4 regions of the Massilia sp. GCM10023247 genome follow, and region 3 is predicted to be linked to each of the others. Evidence: predicted binding sites of a transcription regulator. Region 3 holds the regulator's gene; each other region holds the start of a gene.
The links. The regulator FNR, encoded in region 3, switches genes on or off when oxygen is low (the NO sensors DNR and NnrR bind a similar motif). The targets are predictions, from matches to a motif close to TTGATNNNNATCAA.

Region 1 (5,537 bases), on a different contig from region 3:
CGCGCGGACGGTTTCGAGCCGATGGACCAGGCCCTGCACCGGCTGGGCGCCGACTTTCCTGACGCCGCCGAACCCGGGCGCGCCGGCTGGACGCTGGCGCGCGAGTACGGCATGAGCGCCGAGTTGCGCGCCGTCGCCCATGGCTGGCATCCGGGCGCCGGGCCGCAGGCCGTGGTGGCGGCCAAGGGCGCGCTCGAGGCCATCGCCGACCTCTGCCATTTGACGCCGGCATCGGCCGCGCCCCTGTTCGCCGCGGCCGATTCCATGGCCGCGCGCGGCCTGCGGGTACTGGCGGTGGCCCGGGCCAGGCATCAGGCCCCGCCCTGGCCGGACGCGGTCCACGACTTCGACTTCGTTCCCCTCGGGCTGGTCGGCTTCGCCGATCCGCTGCGCGAAGGCGTCAGGGAGGCGGTCGGGGAATGCCGGGCGGCGGGCATGCGCGTCATGATGATCACCGGCGACTATCCGGCGACTGCGCTCAACATCGGACGCCAGGCGGGCCTGGCCGGCCAGGCGCCGCTGAGCGGGGCGCAGATCGCCGCGGCCGGCGACGCCACGCTGGCCGAGGCGCTGCGCGCGACCGACATCTGCGCCCGCGTCGCCCCCGAGCAGAAGCTGCGCATCGTGCGCGCCCTGCAGCGCGACGGCGAGGTGGTCGCCATGACCGGCGACGGCGTCAACGACGCGCCGGCCCTGCAGGCGGCCCACGTCGGCATCGCCATGGGCCAGCGCGGCACCGACGTCGCGCGCGAGGCCGCCGACCTGGTGCTGACCGACGACCACTTCGCCTCCATCGTGCGCGCCGTGCGGCTCGGCCGCCACATCTACACCAATATGCGCAAGGCCATGGTCTACATCGTCGCCGTGCATGTGCCGACGGCTGGCCTGGCGCTGTTGCCGGTGATGCTGGGCTGGCCGGTCGTCCTGTATCCGATCCACATCGTGTTCCTCGAGCTGGTGATCGACCCGGCCTGCGCGCTGGCCTTCGAGAACGAGGCCGAGGAACCGGACCTGATGCGCCGCCCGCCGCGCGCGCGCAACGCCCCCCTGCTGGACCGGCAAGCGCTGGTGCTGGCGCTGGCCCAGGGCCTGACGGTGCTGGTGACCGTGATTGCCGCCTACGGCTGGGCGCTCGACGCGCTCCCCGCGGGCCAGGCGCGGGCCTTTGCCTTCGCCGCGCTGGTGGCCGCCAACGTCGGCCTGATCTTCGGCAACCGCTCGCGCGCCCTCACCCTGTTCGAGGTCGTGCGCCGCGCCAACCGGGTCGCCTGGATCGTCGCCGGCGCGGCGCTGTGCGCGCTGGCTGCGGCCCTGTACGTGGAAGCGCTGGCGCGGCTGTTCCAGTTCGACGCGCCGCCGCCGCAGTACGCATTCGCGGCCGTGGGGCTGGGGCTGGCCGCCGCCCTGCCCTTCGACCTGCTCAAGCTGGCGCGGCGGCGCCGGCCGCGCGCCTTGCCGGCTTGACCGCACACGACAACCCAACCGCAAACGGAGCGAGAACGGAGCCAGACATGGACTACAAGACGATCCTGGTACACGCCGAGGCGACCCCACAGGGCGAGGCGCGCATCGCCCTGGCGGCGCAACTGGCGCTGCGCCACGACGCACACCTGGTCGGCGTCGCCCTCACCGGGGTGTCGCGCTTTTACTACCGCGAAGCCGGCGCGGACCTGGCGCGTACCGTGCTCGCGCCGCTGATGGACACGCTGTACCGCCGCGCAGAACAAGCGCTGGAGCGCTTTATCGGACTGGCGGCGGCTGCCGGGGTGCCCTCGTTCGAGCAGCGCCTGGTGGACGACGAGGTGGGCGCCGGGCTGGCGCTGTCGGGGCGCTATGCCGACCTCGTGGTGCTGGGCCAGACGGACCCCGGCACGCCGGCGCCGGCGACGGGCGGCGACCTGGCCGCGCACGTGCTGCTGGCCTGCCCGCGGCCGGTGCTGGTCGTTCCCTATATCCAGCGCGACGCCAGCGCAGGCCGGCACGTGTTGCTTGCCTGGAACGGCAGTGTCGAAGCAACCCGGGCACTGGACGGCGCACTGCCCTTGCTGCGCCGGGCCGCGAGCGTCACCGTGGCCAGCTTCTGCGCTCCCGACGCGCCCGCAGCCGGCCCGGAGCTGCAGGCCTACCTGAAGCGGCAGGGAATCGGCGCCGAATGCGTCGTCCAAGCGGCGCGGCTCGACAGCGGCGAACCGCTGCTGTCGCTGGCGGCCGAGCGCGGCGCCGACCTGCTGGTGATGGGCGGTTATGGCCGCTTGCGGCTGAGCGAACTGCTGCTCGGCGGGGTGACGCGCTCGATCCTGGGGGACATGACGGTTCCCGTGCTGATGGCGCACTGAGCCGCAAGCAGATATACGGATAGTCGTCTAGTGCCTTGGTTAAAGTTCCTTCGATCAGTCCAATGCATTTGATCCAGATCATGGCAGTCGACTGCCGTGACCGGGAAACTGTGTCAGAGACGATACCGGTCCGCTGGCCCGGGCCAAAACAGGATAGTACCAACGTGGAGAGTCGGATGACAAAGCGGATACTCGTTCCTACCGATGGCAGCCCCGCCTCGACGGCCGCGGTCGACGCGGCGATGGCGTTTGCGCACGATAGCGGCGCGCAGATCGTCGGCCTGCACGTGGTTCCGTTGCGTCCGCTCCTGAGCGAGGGGATGGGCGTCGTCGCCGCCCCGGAAAGCGAAGACCAGGCCCGGGCATGCCTGGCCGATGTCGAGCGCCGCGCCGCCCAGGCAGGTGTGGCCGCCCAACTCCTGACACGGCGTGCGGATGCGCCCAGCGAAGCCATCCTCGAGCTTGCCCGCGACCTCGATTGCGGCCTGATCGTCATGGCCCTGCGCAGCAAGCGCACCGGCCGCGGCTCGCTGCCGGGCAGCCAGACGGCAGCGGTGCTCGCGCACAGCGCCGTCCCGGTCATGGTTGTTCCCTGCCACGCCACCTGAGAGGCCAGCCCCATGCATTTCAAGACCATCCTCGTGCACGTCGACCCGTCACGCCACGCTCCCGCGCGCATCGAGCTGGCCGCGGCACTGTGCGCCGAACATGGCGCCCATCTGGTCGGCGCGGCAATGACCGGTATTTCGCGCGCCGTCTTCCCGGACGGCTGCGATGCCGCGCCGGGAACCCTGCTTGCCGGCTATGTCGATCCGCTGGTGCGCACGGCCCGCCGTGCACTCGATGCCTTCGAGCAGATCGCCCGGCGCCACGGCCTGTCGCACGAAGCACGGCTGGTGAGCGACCAGGCGCCCGAGGCGCTGGCCCTGCTGGCGCGCTGCGCCGACCTGGTGGTGCTGAGCCAGGACGATCCCGACGAAAGCCTGGGTTACCTGCCGCCGGCCTCGCGCATGCCCGACCATGTGGTCTTCAATGCGGCGTGCCCGGTGCTGGTGGTGCCGCGCGCCGCCGCCGCGGCAGCCTGCCCGCGCCGCATCCTGCTGTGCTGGAACGGCAGCCGCGAGGCGGCGGTCGCGATGGCCGCGGCGCTGCCCCTGCTGCAGCGCGCCGCCCAGGTCGCCCTGGCCGTGCTGACGCCGGTGTTCCCGAGCGATCGCCTGGGACAGGCGGAACTGGACGACGCCCTTGCCTTCCTCGGGCGCCATGGGGTGCGCGCCGAGCCCGTGCTGCGCGATCCGCACGGCGACACCGGCCGCGCCATCCTCGCCCTCGCGGCCGAGCAGGGCTGCGACCTGGTCGTGATGGGCTGTTACGGGCATACCCGTTTCCAGGAGTTGCTGCTGGGCGGCGCCAGCAGGACCGTCCTGCGGGAGGCGGCGCTGCCGGTACTGATGGCGCGCTGAGCCGCCCCGCAAACCCGACAAGGAGCAAACGATGACGAACATGAATGCAGCCGTCTTCACGGGCCCCGGCCGGATCGTGCTGGGCCGCAAACCAGTCCCGCGTGCCGGTCCCGGCGAGGCGATCGTCAAGATCACCATGACCACGATCTGCGGCACCGACGTCCATATCCTCAAGGGCGAGTACCCGGTGGCCGACGGCCTGACCATCGGCCACGAACCGGTCGGCGTCATCCATGAACTGGGCGCCGGCGTCACCGGCTACACGATCGGCCAGCGCGTCGTCGCCGGCGCGATCTGCCCCTGCGGCCAATGCTTTTCCTGCCTCGACGGCCACCAGGCGCAGTGCGGCGGCCATGCGATCGGCGGCTGGCGCTTCGGCAATACCATCGACGGCTGCCAGGCCGAATATGTCCGGGTCCCGTTTGCCATGGCCAACCTGGCGCCGATCCCGGATGGCCTGAGCGACGAGCAGGTCCTGATGTGTCCGGACATCATGAGCACCGGCTTCGGCGGCGCCGAGAGCGGCGGCATCCGCATCGGCGACACGGTGGCGGTATTCGCCCAGGGCCCGATCGGCCTGTGCGCCACCGCCGGCGCGCGCCTGCGCGGCGCGTCGCGCATCATCGCCGTCGACCGGCTGCCGGAACGGCTGGCAATGGCCAGTCGCCTGGGCGCCGACCACGTGATCGACTACAGCCAGCGCGACCCGGTCGAGGAAATCATGCGCCTGACCGACGGCGTGGGCGCGGACGTCGCCATCGAAGCCCTCGGCACCCAGCAGACCTTCGAGAGCTGCCTGCGCTGCCTGCGGCCCGGCGGCACCCTGTCGAGCCTCGGGGTCTATTCCGGCAAGCTGACCCTGCCGGTGGACGCGTTCGCGGCCGGGCTGGGCGACCACCGCATCGTCACCACCCTGTGCCCGGGCGGGAAGGAGCGGATGCGGCGGCTGATGAACGTCGTCGCCTCCGGGCGGCTCGACCTCCAGCCGCTGGTCACCCACCGCTTTCGCCTGGAACAGATCGAGGAGGCCTACGAACTCTTCGCCAACCAGCGCGACGGCGTGCTGAAAGTCGCGATCGTTCCCTGACCAGTACCTTCCCCCGAAAGGAATTGCCATGTACAAGACCATCCTCGTCCACGCCGACGACAGCCCTGCGATGGAGAGCCGGCTGAGCGCTGCTGCCCTGCTTGCGAACGCCCATGGGGCGCACCTGGTCGGCGCCGCCGCGACCGGCATGTCCTGGGCCGCGTTTGCCATGCTCAACGGCTCGATGGGCGTCATGCCGGGCGCCGACTACGAAGTGTTGCGCACACAGGGCCGCAAGTGCCTGGACCAGTTCGCCGAGCGCGCGCGCCGGCACGGCGTCGAGTCGCTGGAAGGCCGCCTGGTCGAGGACCAGAACGGACCTGCCCTGCTGCTGCAGTCGCGCTATGCCGACCTGTTGGTGGTGAGCCGGGACGATCCGGCCTCCACCGTGCGCGGACTGCCGGAATACCTCGCGCTCCACGGGCCGCGGCCCTTGCTCGCGGTCCCGCCCTCGTATGCGGGCGCGCCGATCGCCGACAGCATCGTCGTCGGCTGGGACGGCAGCGTGCCGGCGCTGCGCGCGATCTCCGGCGCCTTGCCGCTGCTCGCGCGCGCCCATAGCGTGCGCCTGGCCGTGATCAATCCCGAGCAGGAGAGCGGCATCCACGGCGACGAACCCGGCGCCGACATGGCCCTGTACCTGGCGCGTCA
Region 2 (5,537 bases), on a different contig from region 3:
CCGCCTCGAAGACCTTCAGCTGACGCAGCGTCGCGTTTTTCATTCCACTCCCCAAGCTATAAACGATTGCTAATGATTATCCATAAAAACTTTAAGTATTGCTAATCATTTTGTTCGAATAGTATGGGTTCCAGATAACTCAACCACACGTTTCCACCGGGAGAATTGCCATGAAGACGATCTGCAGCAGCGACGCCGACGCCCAGCGTAACGCCTACAACGCGGCCTTTCATGAACTGGGACTGAGCTGGTACTGGGACGCAGGACAGTACGCGCGGGCAGCGTCCGGCAATGACGACCGCACCGGCCTGCGCAAGTACCTGGCCGAGCACCAGCCGCACCTGCTCAGCGCGCATGACGCCGATTTCCTGGTCGAGGCCATTCTCGCCACCAAGGAGCGCTGCCACGCCAAGCTGAGCGCCGCCGGCCGCAATCCCGGCGCTTTCATCAACTGGCGCGAGATCCAGCAGCGGCAGATCGGGGTCTAAGTAACACTGCTTGAGTTGAGATTTTTGAATCTTAACCGTGGTCAAGGATATACAGAAGTTGTTGTTTCAGAATCAAGCTATTTGTTGACCTTTATACCGTGACTGGCATGAGAAGCAGGCTTGCATGCCGGGTCATCCCCCCGATCCCGCCGTACGAGAGATAAATCACATGATCCACCACTGGATACGTTTTCAACACCTTGACACCGTTCGTTTTGGCACGATCGAGGGCGACAAGATCCGCATCTTCAAGGGCGACATGTTCGACAGCCCGCAGCGCACCGACCTGTCGATCAGCCTGCGCGAGGTCGAAGTGCTCGCGCCTTGCGTGCCCGGCAAGGTACTGGCGATGTGGAACAACTTCCACGCGCTCGGCAAGAAGCTGGGCATCGCTCCGCCGCCCGAGCCGCTCTACCTGATGAAGCCGTCGACCTCCTACCTGAAGCCGGGCGGCACGATCCGCAAGCCGCGCTGCGAGGGCAAGATCGTATTCGAGGGCGAGCTGGCGATCGTGATCGGCCGCAGCTGCAGCGGCGTCTCGGTGGAGGACGCGCCCCACTATGTGTTCGGCTACACCTGCGCCAACGACGTCACCGTGGCCGACATCATCCAGCGCGACCCGACCTTCCCGCAATGGGTGCGCGCCAAGGGCTTCGACACCTTCTGCCCGTTCGGCCCGGTGATCGCTACCGGACTCAACCCGGCAATGCTGGTCGTGCGCACGACCCTCAACGGCGAGGTCCGCCAGGACTATCCGGTCAACGACATGGTGTTCTCGGTGGCCGAGCTGGTCAGCAAAATTTCGCAAGACATGACATTGGAGCCGGGCGACATCCTGCTGTGCGGGACGTCGGTCGGTGTGGGCTCGATGCGGCCAGGCAGCACGATCGAGGTAGAGATCGACGGCATCGGAAAGCTCATCAATCGGTTCGAGTAAACCAAGGGGTAGTCATGAAAATCGCAGTAATCGGAGCGGGAGCAATAGGAGGCCTGGTCGGCGCCAAGCTGGCCCTGGCTGGGGAGCAGGTGACATTCATCGTGCGGGGCGCCAACCTGGAAGCGATTCGCGCAAATGGTATCAAGCTCATCGAAATGGATGGCGAGGAGAAGGTTGCGCCGAATGTGCACGCGACCGACGACTATGACGCGGCCGGCGTGCAGGACGTGGTGGTCCTGGCCCTGAAAGCGCACCAGGTCGATGCCGTGGCCCCCCGCATAGGCAAGCTGTTCGGTCCAGAGACCGTTGTCGTGACGATGCAAAACGGGATACCTTTCTGGTACTTCCACCGCCATGGCGGCGAGTTCGAAGGGCGTACCGTGCACAGCGTCGATGCCGGTGGCGAACTGGCGTACAGGATCCCGCCCGAGCGCGTGCTCGGTTGCGTGGTCTACCCGGCAGCCGAACTGGTGGCGCCAGGCGTCATCAAGCACATCGAAGGCGTGCGCTTTCCGCTGGGGGAGCTGGACGGCACCTTGACGGAGCGGGCCAATGCGGTCTCCGCCTGCTTCCAGAATGCCGGTTTCAAGTCGCCCGTGCTGGACAATATCCGTTGTGAAATCTGGCTGAAGCTGTGGGGGAATGTCAGCTTCAACCCGATCAGCGCCCTGTCGCATTCGACCCTGGTCGATATCTGCCAGCACCCGTTGGCACGCGAGCTGGCTGCGTCCATGATGCGCGAGGCGGAAGAGGTCGCGACCAAGCTGGGGATTACGTTCCGGGTCACGCTGGACCGGCGCATCGAAGGCGCCGAGAAAGTCGGCAAGCACAAGACCTCGATGCTGCAGGACGTGGAGGCGGGCCGGGCGCTGGAAATCGATGCGCTGGTGGGCTCGGTGATCGAACTGGCGCGCATGACCGGAACCCCGACGCCGCATATCGACTCGGCCTATGCGCTCGTGAAGATGCTGGAGCAGACCATGACCGAGGAAGGCGGCGGCGTACGGCTGCAGAAACTGGTCACTGCCTGAGCGGCTTTGCGGGAATTTTTAAGGAATAAAACGCACCGTCCACGCCAGAAATGGCCGGGCGGTGCGTTTGTTTGCGGCGAACGTGCCTGGGCGGCCCGTTTTTTGGGTCCGCCGCGGGCGCCTGCCTTTAAATCTTTCCCCGGTTTTTCAAGCGGCTCAGCGTTTCCGGCGACAGGTTCAGATACGACGCCAATTCTTTCTTCGGCAGCCGTTCGAACAAATCGGGGTGCTTGCGCATGAAGCGGTGCACGCGCCCCGGCGCATCGAGCAAATGCAGCGTAATCGTGTGCGCCATGATGCCGCTCATCAAATTCATGACCTCGTACTCGAAGGCCTGCTTCACGGCGCTGTGGCTGTGCATGAAGTCGACCCATTGCGTCAGCGGCATGCGCGCCACGCGAGCCTTGGTGACGCACGCGATGCTGTACGGCGTCGGCGTTTTCAGGCACCAGGCGGCGTAGCTGGTTTCGATGTCGCGTTCAGCCGAGAAGCGCAGGATCATCTCCTTGGCTTCCTGGTTCGTGACCTGGCGTTTAAGGATGCCGTCCAGAATGAAATATTGCGCCATTTCATGCACGCCCTGGTTCACCAGCAGGTCGCCCTTGTGATGATTCTCGATCGTCAAATAGGGTTCGAGCGCGGCCATTTCACTGTCGCGTAATTCCTTGAGAACTACGTTCTGTTTCAACTGGAGACGGATGATGTTTCTTTCCGCGTGATTTGAAATGATCGTCATTGCATGGGGCCATTTACCTAGATTCTTACATGATGCGGCGAAAATTGACCGTGGTCAATGAGGCAAATTAGGCGTGCTGGCTATGATGATTCGAAGGCGGCACAAATGGGGTGGTCGCCCGGATTGATAATAACTGGAGACAGCAATGACAAACCACGTATCGGTAGACGTGACCGACGGCTTTCACTTGGTAATCGATGCGTTGAAGCATAACGACATCGATACGATTTTTGGCTTGGTCGGAATCCCGATTACCGACCTGGCCCGTCTGGCGCAAGCCGAGGGAATGCGTTTCATCGGCTTCCGTCATGAGCAGAATGCAGGCAACGCCGCGGCCATTGCCGGGTACATGACCCAAAAGCCGGGTATTTGCCTGACCGTGTCGGCGCCGGGCTTCCTGAACGGCCTGACCGCACTGGCCAACGCGACCACCAACTGCTTCCCGATGATCCTGATTTCCGGATCGAGCGAACGCGAGATCGTCGACCTGCAGCAGGGCGACTACGAAGAGATGGACCAGCTGAACGCGGCCAAGCCGTACGCCAAGGCTTCCTACCGCATCAACAAGGCCGAGGACATCGGCGTCGGTGTCGCGCGTGCGATTCGCGCTGCCGTCTCGGGCCGCCCGGGCGGTGTCTACCTCGACGTGCCGGCGGCGCTGCTGTCGCAGACGCTCGAGGCGGCGCACGGCAAGCGTTCCCTGATCAAGGTGGTCGACCCGGCGCCACGCCACCTGCCGGCCCCGGATTCGGTGCAACGTGCACTGGACCTGCTCAAGGGTGCAAAGAAGCCGCTGATCCTGCTCGGCAAGGGCGCTGCCTACGCCCAGGCGGACGAGGAGGTCCGTGCCCTGGTCGAGCGCACCGGCATTCCTTACCTGCCGATGTCGATGGCCAAGGGCCTGCTGCCGGACACTCACCCGCAGTCGGCCTCGGCCGCCCGCTCCTACGTGCTGGCCGAAGCCGACGTGGTGGTGCTGGTCGGCGCGCGCCTGAACTGGCTGCTGGCGCACGGCAAGGGCAAGACCTGGGGCAAGCCGAAGCAGTTCATCCAGATCGATATCTCGCCGACCGAAATCGACAGTAACGTGGCAATTGCCGCGCCGCTGATCGGCGATATCGGCTCGTGCGTCTCGGCCCTGCTCGACGGGCTCGACGGCGCCGGCATCACGAAGCCGGACGCCGAGTGGCTCCGCCCGATCGCCGAGCGCAAAGAGCAGAACATGGCCAAGATGCAGGCCCTGCTCACCCGCGACGTGTCGCCGATGAACTTCCACACCGCGCTGGGTGCCATCCGCGACGTGCTCAAGGAGCATCCGGACATCAACCTGGTGAACGAAGGCGCGAATACGCTGGACTATGCGCGCAGCATCATTGACCAGTACCAGCCGCGCAAGCGTTTCGACTCCGGCACCTGGGGGATCATGGGCATCGGCATGGGCTACGCGATCGGCGCGGCCGTCGTCAGCGGCAAGCCGGTGGTCGCGATCGAAGGCGACAGCGCCTTCGGTTTCAGCGGCATGGAGCTCGAGACCATCTGCCGTTACGACCTGCCGGTCACGACGATTATCTTCAACAACAACGGCGTGTATCGCGGTACCGACGTGAACCCGACTGGTGGCAAGGACGTCGCCCCGACCGTGTTCGTCAAAGGTGCCCGCTACGACAAGATGATCGAGGCCTTCGGCGGCATCGGCTACAACGTCACCACCCCGGAAGAGCTGAGCCGCGCGCTGAGCGAGGCGATTGCCGCCGGCAAGCCAGCCCTCATCAATGCCGTCATCGACGAGACCGCCGGCACCGAGAGCGGCCGCCTGACGAACCTGAATCCGCAAAGCGGCGCCAAGAAGTAACACAGCGAATCGCACGGCGCCCCAGGGCGCCGTCCCCCAGGCAAGCCCGCGGGCCGGCCGGCGGGAACTGCAACATCGATTGATAAATGGAGACTGACAATATGAGCAAACCACTCGAAGGCATCAAGATTATCGACTTTACCCACGTCCAGGCTGGCCCCGCCTGCACGCAGTTGCTCGCATGGTTCGGTGCCGACGTGATCAAGGTCGAGCGTCCTGGCGCGGGCGACGTCACCCGCTCGCAGCTGCGCGACATCCCGAACGTCGACGCACTGTACTTCACTATGCTGAACAGCAATAAGCGTTCGCTGACGCTCGATACCAAAACGCCGGCGGGCAAGGAAATCCTCACCAAGCTGATCAAAGAGTCGGACGTGCTGGTCGAGAACTTCGGTCCAGGCGCACTGGACCGCATGGGCTTTACCTGGGAGCACATCAAGGAACTGAACCCGGGCATGATCGTGGCATCGGTGAAGGGCTTCAGCGACGGCCA
Region 3 (5,537 bases):
TTTCAGGAAGTTGCGGCGCGCCGGGTTCGGTTGACCGGCAGGCTGCGCGCCGTCTTGGTGCTTCGGTTCCATCGCATTCCCCTCGCTTGGCTTGATCGTCTGGTTCATCATCGCGCTCTTACTCATCGGAGTGGTCCTCCACCGCAAAGGCCTCGGCCTCGATCGCCAGCAGTGCGGACACGAAGGCCGCGACCAGCCGGTAGAAGTTCGCGCCCTCGGCCTTGGCCATGTCGTCCATGCAGCGTGCATACCAGCGGCCGATGCGTGCTTCGAAAAAGGTTTTCTGGACGCGCAGGGGCTGGCGCCGGATGCCGGCGCCGCCGGCGATCAGGACCCGCATGGTCTCGCACAGCGCGCCAAGATGGTCTTCGGATTCGCCCACGCCGCGCACGCGGCCGATGCCGAAGGCGGCCAGGTCGGCGCGCAGTTCGGCCAGCGGGGTATCGTTCATGAAGCCCGACAGGTAGAGCGAGCCATAGGGATTGAGCGCCGGGGTGCCGCTGCTGACGAACAGCGCGTCGAATTCCTCGGCGACGGCGTCGGCGTCCATCACGCTGGCGGCCAGCACCAGCTTTTCCCAGGCGTCCTCGAGAGCATGGTCGCCGCCGTTGGACTGGATCGGGTCGGCCGCGGCAAGGCCCGCCAGCAGGGTCGCGTCGGGCGGGGCCAGCAGCAGGCGGGCGGCCAGGGCGTACAGGTCGGCGCGGGCCTGGTCTTCGGCTGTGAGCGGCAGGGCCACGCCGATGACGGCGCTGGAGCCGGCCGGCGGGGCGGCGGGGTGGCGGGCGGCTTCGGCGGCGGCGGTCGGGGTCGATGACATGGGTGATGCGGACTGCATGGACACTGGCGGCCCTCCGTTAATAAATCTTCATCGAAAGTGTATTCGCTCGTCCTATAAAGGCGCGCACGGTTGAACCTGGGCGCCACCCCGCGCGCCTGAATGTCTCCCGGGTCGCGCTCCATTCGCGAAAACAGGGCGTTTACCGCATCCCGGTTGCGTGCATGATCGCCCGGATCAGGGTGGCCACCAGCCACAGCGCGGCCACGCCGGCTGCCCACAGCGCCGCCATCCAGCCCAGCCGGCGCAGCCAGAGGGCGCGGCGGCCTGCTGGCCGCTCGGGCTGGGCTCCCGGTTGCGGTCCCTCGCCCATCAGTGATACCCGGCGTCGGCCTTGACCTTGCCGCGGAAGACCCAGTACGACCAGATCGTGTACATGAGGATGATCGGCAGGATGAAGAGCGTGCCGACCAGCGCGAAACCCTGGCTGCTCGGCGGCGAGGATGCCTCCCAGATGGTGATCGCGGGCGGCACGATATGCGGCCAGATGCTGATCGCCATCCCGGAATAGCCGAGGAAGATGAGGGCCAGCGCGGAGATGAAGGGCAAGCGGTGGGGGTCGCGCTTGAGCGAAAGCAGCAGGACCGCGATGGCCAGCAGCACCAGCACCGGCACCGGGAGCAGGAACACGATGTTCGGGAAGGTGAACCAGCGCGCGGCGACCAGCGGATCGCGCAGCGGCGTCCAGATGCTGACCACCACGATGGCGCCCAGCAGCAGCAGCGCCAGCGGGCGCGCGACCTGCACCATGCGAAAGTGCAGGTCCCCTTCCGTCTTCATGATCAGCCAGGTGCTGCCGAGCAGCGTATAGGCGATCATCACGCCGACGCCGGCCAGCAGCGGGAACGGCGCGACCCAGTCGAGCGGGCCGCCGGCATAGCGCAGCCCGGATACCGCAATGCCGTCGAGGAAGGCGCCGAGCGAGACACCCTGGAAGAAGCTGGCCGCCACCGAGCCGCCGATGAAGGCCTTGTCCCACATGTGACGCCCGCTTTCCTTGGCCTTGAAGCGGAATTCGAAGGCGACCCCGCGAAACACGAGGCCGATGAGCATGAAGATCAGCGGCAGGTAGAGCCCGGACAGGATGATCGCATAGGCCACCGGGAAGGCCGCCAGCAAGCCCTCCCCGCCCAGCACCAGCCAGGTTTCGTTGCCGTCCCAGACCGGGGCGACGGTATTCATCATGGTGTCGCGGTCGCGTTTTTCCTTGGCAAACGGAAACAACATGCCGATGCCGAGGTCGAAACCGTCGAGCAGCACGTACATGAACACGGCAAAGTAGATGATCAGCGCCCAGATGAGCGAGGTGTCGATGCCCATGCTCAGTCTCCCCTGGTGTCGAGTTGCATGCCGGGCGCGCCGTCGTCGTCGTTGCCGACGTCGGCGGCGGACATCGGACGGCTCGGCGTGCGCTCTTCCCCCGGCCCGCCCTCGGTGGCCCGGTGCAGCTCGAAGGCCTGCGGCCCCTTGCGCATCATGCGCAGCACATAGGCGGTGCCGGCGCCGAACACGAACATGTAGGCGACGACGAACAGGCCGAGCGTGAGCGCGAGCGTGCCGGCGTCGTGCGGCGAGGCGGCTTGGCTGGTGCGCATGACCCCGTACACGACCCAGGGCTGGCGCCCGACTTCGGTCGTGACCCAGCCGGCGAGGATGGCCACCAGCCCGGCCGGTCCCATCCACATGGCAGCACGCAGGAAGGCGGTCGAAGTGAACAGGCGCCCGCGCCGCCGCAGCAGCAGGCTCCAGGCGCCGAGCGCGATCATCAAGAGCCCCAGGCCGACCATCAGGCGGAAGCTCCAGAACACGATCAGCGAATTGGGCCGGTCCTCGGGCGCGAACTCCTTGAGGCCCGGAATCTGGCCGGACCAGCTATGGGTGAGGATCAGGCTGCCCAGCCTGGGGATGCCGACCGCGTAGCGGGTCTGCTCGGCGGCCATGTCGGGAATGCCGAACAGCAGCAGCGGCACGGCCTTGCCGGGCTCGTTCTGCCAGTGCCCTTCCATCGCCGCCAGTTTGGCCGGCTGGTGTTCGAGCGTGTTGAGGCCGTGGAAGTCGCCGATCACGGCCTGGATCGGCGCCACGATCAGGATCATCCACATCGCCATCGACAGCATCTTGCGCACCGCCGGGTTGTCGCGCGCCTTTTCTTTCCTGTGAAGAAGTTGCCAGGCCCCGGTGGCGCCGACGATGAGCGCCGTCGTGAGATAGGCGGCCACCACCATGTGCATCAGCCGGAACGGGAACGACGGATTGAAGACGATCGCCAGCCAGTCGGCCGGCACCATGCGCCCGCCCTCGATGGCATAGCCGCGCGGGGTCTGCATCCAGCTGTTGGCGGCCAGGATCCAGGTGGCGGAAATCAGTGTGCCGACCGCGACCATGCAGGTGGCGAGGAAATGCAGGCCGGGGCCGACCCGGGTCCAGCCGAACAGCATGACGCCGAGGAAGCCCGCTTCCAGGAAGAAGGCGGTCAGCACCTCGTAGGCCAGCACCGGGCCCATGATCGAGCCGGCGAACTCGGACATGGCGCTCCAGTTGGTGCCGATCTGGTAAGCCATCACGATGCCCGACACCACGCCCATGCCGAACATGACGGCGAAGATCTTGAGCCAGAAATGGTAGAGGTCGACGTAGACCGGGCGTTTCGTGCGCAGCCAGGACAGCTCGAGCACGGCCAGGTAACTTGCCAGGCCGATGGTGACCGCCGGGAACAGGATGTGGAAGGACATCGTGAACGCAAACTGGATGCGGGCCAGGTCCAGGGCCGATAAGCCGAACATGAGCACCTCCGGGGATGAGCTCTCCAGAATCTAGCATGGTCCATCGCGCGCACAGTTGGCAGCCTGGCTGTCGTTGGCAACAATACACTGAAGCCCGCACGGCCGTTGCGTCCGTACATCGCTTGCCGCTGCGCGGACAGCCATGTCCGGAAAAAACGCCGGGTTGGCGAGGTGGGCGGTCTATAATCGGGCTGACCCCGCTTTTTTCTCTCCAGATGAACCAAGGCATTCCACTTCCTGCGACGGCGCCGATCAGCCTCGGCGCCATCAAGGCCAGCTGCAGCGCCTGCAGCATGCACCAGCTGTGCCTGCCGATGGGGCTGGACGACGCCGACATCACCCGGCTCGACCAGATCATCGGCCGCCGCCGCCGTCTCGCGCGCGACGAGCGCCTGTACGCCATGGACGAGCCCTTCCGCAGCCTGTACGCGGTGCGCTACGGCCATTTCAAGACCTACCAGGTGAATGCGGCCGGCGAGCAGCAGATCACGGGTTTCCAGATGGCCGGCGAATTGCTCGGCATGGACGCCATCAGCGGCGACCGCCATCACTGCGACGCGGTGGCGCTGGAAGACAGTGAAGTGTGCGAAATCCCGTTCGCGCGCCTGGAAGACCTGTTCGGCCAGGTGCCGGCGCTGCTGCGCCACTTCCACCGCATCATGAGCCAGGAAATCACGCGCGAGCAGAACGTCATGCTACTGCTTGGCAACATGCGCGCCGAGCAGCGTTTTGCGGTGTTCCTGGTGAACCTGTCGGCCCGCTACGCGGCGCGCGGTTATTCCTCGACCAGCTTCGGCCTGCGCATGTCGCGCGAGGACATCGGCAACTACCTCGGCCTGACCATCGAGAGCGTCAGCCGCTTGTTGTCGCGCTTCAAGAAACAAGGCTGGATCGAGGTCGACAAGCGCGAAGTGCGGCTGCTCGACCCGGTCAAGCTCAAGGCGATCGCGGCCGGCACGGACCAGTGTAGCCCGATGTCGTAGGGTGGGCGGCTCCACCCGGCCATAAATGCCCACGCGGCGTGTGCGCCGCCCACGCGTTCAACGCACGGGCGATCATTCGTGGCAGATCACGGGGTGGTTGAACGCGTGGGGTGACGCGGGCTAAATGCCCGCGGAACGCGAAGCAGGCGCAATGGCCGCGTATGCGCGTCGTGAAGGGTGGAGCCGCCCGGTGAACACGTAGTCGAGGCCACCGGCCTCGACCACCCCTACGCATTACGCCTTCGCCTTTTCCTTCGCGATCCAGCCGTCCACCAGCTGGCCCAGCACGTCGAGCGGCACCGAGCCGGCGCCGAGCACCATGTCGTGGAAGCCCGGGAGCGAGAATTTCGCACCGAGTTCCGCCTTGGCCTTGTCGCGCAGCTCGAGGATGCGCAGCATGCCGATCATGTAGGCGGTGGCCTGGCCCGGCCAGGCGACGTAGCGGTCCACTTCCTGGACGTTGATGCCGTAGTCGACCGCTTGCTGGCGGGTCCAGCCCTTCATGTGCAGGCCGGTGTCGACCACCAGGCGGCGTGCGCGGAACAGTTCCGAACCGAGCGCGCCCAGCAGGCCCGGGACGTCGCCTTCGTACCAACCCTGCTCCACGGCAAGGCGCTCGGTGTACAGCGCCCAGCCTTCGCTGTGGGCGCTGCCGCCGCTGAAGATGCGCTGGCTGCGGTATTTCGGGATGCCGGTCAGTTCCTGCTGGATCGCCAGCTGGAAGTGGTGGCCCGGCACCGCCTCGTGGTAGGACAGGCTGCGCATGCGGATCATGTCGAAGGTCGGGCCGCGCATCGGCACCCAGAACACGCCCGGGCGGCTGCCGTCCGGCGCCGGCAGGGAATAGTGGGCGGCGGCCGAGGCTTCGGTCAGCGGCGGCTCGCGCAGCACGACGACCGGGGCGCGCGGCTTCATGTTGAACAGGGGCGCGCT
Region 4 (5,537 bases), on a different contig from region 3:
GAGCGGGCCGGCATCCCCGAGGAGTTCGGCTCCTGCCATACGGGGATGGTGCAGGGCTATGCGCTCGAAGGCCACGTGCCCGCCAGCGACATCAAGCGCCTGCTGGCGCAAAAGCCGAAGGCGAAGGGCCTGGCCGTGCCGGGCATGCCGCTCGGCTCGCCCGGCATGGAAGGACCGCGCAAGGACCCGTACGACGTGCTGCTGGTGCAGCCGGACGGCAAGACCCGCGTTTTCAAGCATTACAACTAAACCAACATACAATAGGAGCGAACATGAAAGCATTCCCGACCTTGACCCTGAGCCTCGCCTTTGCCGTGGCCGCCGTCCCTGCCGCATTTGCGCAGGACCATTCCCACGCAGGGCATGGCGCGCATGCGGGCCACGCGGCCGCCGCAGCCCCCGCAGCGGCCGAACTGGTCGACGCCGAAGTCAAGAAGGTCGACAAGGACGCCGGCAAGATCACCCTGCGCCACGGCGAGATCAAGAACCTGAACATGGGCGCGATGACCATGGTCTTCCGCGCCAGGGACGTGGCCATGCTCGACCAGGTCAAGAGCGGCGACAAGGTGAAGTTTGCCGCCGAGCGCGTGGACGGTGCGATCACCATCGTGCAGCTGCAGCCCGCCCAGTAAGCTACGGCCCCTACCCGGAAGCACGATCATGAACATGAAAACCCTGGCCGCCGCCGCATGCGCGGCGCTGGCCGTCATTGCCGCCCCGGCGGCGCTGGCCCACACCCGGCTCGAGGCGTCGACGCCGCAGGCGAACAGCGTCGTCACCCCGGCGCCGGCCCAGCTGCGCCTGCAGTTCAGCGAACCGCTCGAACTGCCGTTCAGCAAAATCAAGCTGGTCGACGCCAAGGGCGCCGTGCTCGAACCGGCGAAGATCGCGATCGATCCTGCCGACCCGAAGGCCTTGCTTGCCACCACGCCCGGCCTGCACGCGGGCGCCTACCGCGTGCAGTGGAGCACCGTGACCCGCGACGGCCATAAGGTCAAAGGCGAATTCGCCTTCCGCGTGAAATAAGTGGAGGCGGATTTTTCGTCGCTGCAACGCGCCGTCACGGTCGTCCTGAACCTGTCGCTGGCCCTGCTCGTCGGCGCCAGCGCGGCGCTGCTGTGGCTGCGTACGGCGCCCTCGCCCTGGGCGGCGGCCCTGCGCAGCAGGCTGCGCGCGCTGCTGCTGGGCGCCACGGCCGGCGCCATGCTGGCCTACGGCGGCATCCTCTGGGTCGAGGCGGCGTCGATGGCCGAGGTGCCGCTGCTCGACGCGCTGCCCGCGGTACGCTCCGTGCTGACGGCAACCCACTGGGGCCTGGCCTGGACGATCGGCGCCGCGGCGCTGCTGGCCGCAGGCGCCCTCGCCCTGGCAAGCCCGCATTCCCAGGCGAATCGCGCCCTGATCGCGGCGCGCCTGCTCGCCATCGGCGTGCTGCTCTACAGCCGCAGCATGGTCAGCCACGCCGGCGCCGGCGGCGACTTCAGCTGGGCCGTTGCCGTCGACTGGGTCCACCTGCTGCTGGTGAGCCTGTGGGTGGGCGAAGTGATCGTCGCCGGGCTGATCGTCTTGCGCGCCCTGCCCGGCGATTTGCCAAGGGATCTGCCTGCCGGCAGGGCCGACTGCGCGCGCTATGTCGAAGCGCTCTCGCACAGCGCCACGCTGGCCCTGGCCGGCATTTTCCTCACCGGCGCGCTCGGCGCCTGGCGGGTGCTGGGCAGCCCGCAGGACCTGCTCGGCAACACCTACGGCAGCGCGCTGCTGGTCAAGGTCGCCCTGGTGCTGTGCGCGGCGGCCCTGGGCGGCTTCAACCGTTTCCGCGTCATGCCTGCCCTGCTGGGTTCGCTGCGCCAGCCGCGCGGGCCCGGCCCCGACATCGGCCGGCGCTTCGCCCGCATCCTCCAGCTCGAAGCGCTGCTGCTGCTGGCCGCGATCCTGGCCGCCGCCGTCCTCACCTCGAGCCCGCCTCCCATGGCGTCCTGAACCACCACCACCAACAAGGAGCATCCATGTTCAACAAGTGTATTGCCGCCGCCGCCCTCGCTGCCTCGTCCTTCGCTGTCCACTCCGCCAGCCTTGCCGCCACGCCGACCGACACCGTGAATGCCTTCCATGCGGCGCTCGCCAGAGGCGACCAGGCCGGGGCGCTGGCCTTCCTGTCGCCGCAGGTCGCGATCTACGAGGCCGGCCATGTCGAACGCTCGCGCGACGAATATGCAGGACACCACCTGGGCGGCGACATCGCGTTCGCCAAGAGTTCGACCCGCAAGGTGCTCAAGCAGGCCGAACGGATCGAAGGCAACATGGCCTTGGTCATGGAGGAAACCGAAACCACCGGCAGCGCGAACGGCAAGCCGGTACACGCCTTCGGCACCGGCACCACCGTGCTCGAAAAGAAGGGGGACGACTGGTCGATCGTGCACGTGCACTGGTCCTCGCGCAAGGCAAAGTAAGACCGCCTGGCAAAACCTCCATGGCTGCGTTGCAGCGTCTCGCCGTACGAGGGTACTGTCTTCGCGGTCCGCCGCTGCGGCGCGGCGTCGGGTGGCCGCATCCCATGCCCTAAAGGTCGTGCTCGGCGCTCCAAGGCAGGCGGCGCTCGCCCGTCCTGCGCGGCCGGGGCCGTGCTCAGTGCCCGGTGCTCAAGGTTGGGGGCGGGCCGGCCGGCGCCGTGGCGCCGAGCATGCCGCGCTCCTCCGGGCGCAGGGTCAGCACGGCGACGCCCGAGGCGGTGACGGCGACCGTGTGCTCGAACTGGGCGGACAGCGAGCCGTCGCGGGTGACCACGGTCCAGCCGTCGTCTTCGGTGCGCACGCTGCGCCCTCCCCGGTTGAGCATCGGCTCGATCGTGAATACCATGCCTTCGCGCAGCACGAGGCCGGTTCCGCGCTGCCCGAAGTGCAGCACCTGCGGCTCCTCGTGCATGGCGCGCCCGATGCCGTGGCCGCAATATTCGCGGACCACCGAGCAGCCGTTGCGCTTGGCATGGCGCTCGATCGCCCAGCCGATGTCGCCCAGCCTGGCGCCGGGGCGCACCGCGCGGATGCCCTTCCACATGGCCTCGTAGGTGGTCTGCACCAGGCGCCGCGCGGCAAGGTCGACCTCGCCGATGAGATACATCTTGCTGGAGTCGGCGATATAGCCGTTCTTTTCAAGCGTGATGTCGAAGTTGACGATGTCGCCGTCGCGCAGCACAGTCGCTGCGGACGGCACGCCGTGGCACACCACCTGGTTCACCGACGAGTTGAGCACGAAGCCGTAGTCATATTGCCCCTTGCTCGCGGGTCGGGCCTGGAGGTCGTCGACGATATGGCGCTCCACCAGCGTATCGACCTCGAGCGTCGTCATGCCGGCCAGCGCCATGCGGTCGAGCAGGCCGAACACCGAAGCGAGCAGCCGCCCCGATTCGGCCATCAGGGCCAGTTCCTGCGCGGTCTTGGTCATGCCGCCCTCATCGCGAGCGGCGGCGCCGACACACCTGCCTGCTCCAGCTCACGCTGCATGATTTCGCTGAAACTGAGCGTCGGATTGGTTTCGCACAGCATGCCGACCTTGATCCAGAAGGCCGCCTGCGCATTGATGGAACGGCAGGACACCTTGGTTGCCTTGCGGACCTGCTCGTGCAGCTCATCGTCGATATTTACGATACCCATGACCTACTCCTCTATATATAAAACGTATACGGAGTATATAGTGGTCGGGTGCTACGCGCCAGCCGGGTGCTCGCACGATTGAGGCAAATCAAACATTCCCGCCCTTCGAAGAGCAGACTGATCGCGACCGCATGCGAATGCACGGATTGGAGGAACGGCCATGTTCAAACGGATTCTGTTACCCACCGACGGTTCCGAGCTGTCGGCGCGCGCGGTGCTGGCGGGCGTGAACTTCGCAAAGGAGGCCGGCGCCCAGGTCGTCGGGATGACGGCGCTGCCCGATTTCCGGACCATTACCGCCGACGCCGACATGCTCGAGAGCACCGAGGACGAGTACCTGGCCGCCAGCGAAGCACGCGGCAACCGCCTGCTGGCGACCGTCGTGAATGCCGCCAGGGACGCCGGCGTGCCCTGCACGACCGAACTGGTGCGCTCCGACCAGCCCTATGCCGCGATCCTGGAAGCGGCGCGCCGCCACGGATGCGACCTGATCATCATGGCCTCGCACGGCCGGCGCGGCATCAGCGGCATCCTGCTCGGCAGCGAGACGCAGAAGGTGCTCGTGCATAGCGCGATTCCGGTGCTGGTGATGCGCTAGGGCCGATCCGACTGAACGGCGCCAGCCGGATCGGCCGCTAGTCGCCGCCTTGTTTGTCCCGTCCGCGCCGATCGTGGCGTTCATACGCAAGCGTTGCCGGGTCCGTATGCATGAAGCTCAGGAACCACGGTGCAATCAGTCCGCCGCCTGGGGGCACGAAGGTGCGGAACGCTTTTGACTTCACGTTGTAACGGCGCACCTCTCCCTGACCAAGGGTGGGATCGGGGGCGCTCAGCGGAACGAACAAATCCCCTTTCGGTCCGAACAGCACTGCTTGCGCAAACCGCCTGGGTTCGCCGGGGCGGTAGAAGTCGATCCGGTCGAGCGGCAGGCCGATGTTTTTACCCCTGATGGCCTGTTTCGGAACGATCAGCACCTTGTCCGTGTCCGTCTCGTCGCGCTGGAAACTGGTGACGACCAGCTCGCCGGCCGGCGAAAAGACCAGTCCTTCGGGCCGGTGCAAATCGTTGGTGTTGCGCTCGCATTCCTCGGGATTCGATAACAGGACATCGATGAAGGCGCGTGTTTCCGGATCAAAGCGCACGATGCTGCCGCCGCAGGGGGTCAGGTAACGCAAGGACACATACAGGTGCCCGTCCGGCCCAAGCACGATGCCGCGCGGATGGAAGGCCTGGGTCGTGCCGGGCTTGTCCAGGTTCGGATCGAGGTTGCCGATGAAGCTGGCCTGCTCACCCTCGAGGCGATAGGCGAGCAGCTTTCCCGCGCCAAGTTCGCCCTGCGCATCCGGTTCCGCCAGGTCGGCGATGAACAGGGTGCGTGTGCCGTCCTTGTTGGGGACAATAGCGATTCCGCGGGGAATGAAGGGGGCCTCGGGATCCGTGCGTGGCACGAGGGCACCAAGGAAGCCTCCCTCGCGGTCATAGCGCAAGACCTCGCCGTTGAAGTCGGTGTCCACGTTCTGGTTGACGACCAGCCACTCCTTGCGGCGCGCATCGAACAAGATGCCGCGCGGCCCGGCCAATCCGCCGCTTCGCGGCGGTATGGCAGGCTTGGCGAGCAGGCGGCCGGTCCGGGCATCGAAGAAGCGCACGCTATCGTCCCCTGTATCGCCGACGGCGAGCACGTCCTTGTGCACCGCACAGGCTGTCATGCTTGCGGCGACGGCAAGCGACAGCAGTGCGGTCCGAATCACTTTTCCTGTGGGCGTGGATTTGCGTGACAGCGATGTTTTCATGGCAGCCTCACTTGTTGGTCATTGAACATACGGGATCGCGCGAGCCGCCGCAGTCGATTCCCATGCATGCAGCATGGTCCTCAGCGGACTCATG

Region 1: the regulator FNR is predicted to act here: its motif matches at 2,405-2,418, upstream of ACFPAH_RS20725 (universal stress protein).
Region 2: the regulator FNR is predicted to act here: its motif matches at 3,237-3,250, upstream of oxc (oxalyl-CoA decarboxylase).
Region 4: the regulator FNR is predicted to act here: its motif matches at 3,729-3,742, upstream of ACFPAH_RS20480 (universal stress protein).

What each region holds. Positions count from the first base shown of each region.
Region 1 covers NZ_JBHSIB010000025.1:14,312-19,848, reverse strand. Annotated here, with positions in the region: gene ACFPAH_RS20735 (cation-translocating P-type ATPase) at 1-1,464, shown strand, start outside; gene ACFPAH_RS20730 (universal stress protein) at 1,512-2,336, shown strand; gene ACFPAH_RS20725 (universal stress protein) at 2,513-2,944, shown strand; gene ACFPAH_RS20720 (universal stress protein) at 2,957-3,799, shown strand; gene ACFPAH_RS20715 (NAD(P)-dependent alcohol dehydrogenase) at 3,831-4,886, shown strand; gene ACFPAH_RS20710 (universal stress protein) at 4,915-5,537, shown strand, end outside.
Region 2 covers NZ_JBHSIB010000017.1:83,910-89,446, reverse strand. Annotated here, with positions in the region: gene ACFPAH_RS14740 (LysR family transcriptional regulator) at 1-43, opposite strand, end outside; gene ACFPAH_RS14735 (hypothetical protein) at 171-488, shown strand; gene ACFPAH_RS14730 (fumarylacetoacetate hydrolase family protein) at 658-1,425, shown strand; gene ACFPAH_RS14725 (2-dehydropantoate 2-reductase) at 1,440-2,456, shown strand; gene ACFPAH_RS14720 (Crp/Fnr family transcriptional regulator) at 2,584-3,192, opposite strand; gene oxc (oxalyl-CoA decarboxylase) at 3,338-5,044, shown strand; gene frc (formyl-CoA transferase) at 5,146-5,537, shown strand, end outside.
Region 3 covers NZ_JBHSIB010000029.1:18,082-23,618, reverse strand. Annotated here, with positions in the region: gene ACFPAH_RS22450 (twin-arginine translocation signal domain-containing protein) at 1-126, opposite strand, end outside; gene ACFPAH_RS22445 (TorD/DmsD family molecular chaperone) at 119-820, opposite strand; gene ACFPAH_RS22440 (DUF2474 family protein) at 981-1,151, opposite strand; gene cydB (cytochrome d ubiquinol oxidase subunit II) at 1,151-2,158, opposite strand; gene ACFPAH_RS22430 (cytochrome ubiquinol oxidase subunit I) at 2,161-3,621, opposite strand; gene fnr (fumarate/nitrate reduction transcriptional regulator Fnr) at 3,837-4,604, shown strand; gene ACFPAH_RS22420 (DUF885 domain-containing protein) at 4,839-5,537, opposite strand, start outside.
Region 4 covers NZ_JBHSIB010000024.1:272,201-277,737, forward strand. Annotated here, with positions in the region: gene ACFPAH_RS20445 (DUF411 domain-containing protein) at 1-249, shown strand, start outside; gene ACFPAH_RS20450 (copper-binding protein) at 273-632, shown strand; gene copC (copper homeostasis periplasmic binding protein CopC) at 661-1,026, shown strand; gene ACFPAH_RS20460 (copper resistance D family protein) at 1,027-1,980, shown strand; gene ACFPAH_RS20465 (YybH family protein) at 2,007-2,450, shown strand; gene map (type I methionyl aminopeptidase) at 2,626-3,441, opposite strand; gene ACFPAH_RS20475 (ParD-like family protein) at 3,438-3,650, opposite strand; gene ACFPAH_RS20480 (universal stress protein) at 3,811-4,248, shown strand; gene ACFPAH_RS20485 (hypothetical protein) at 4,286-5,443, opposite strand.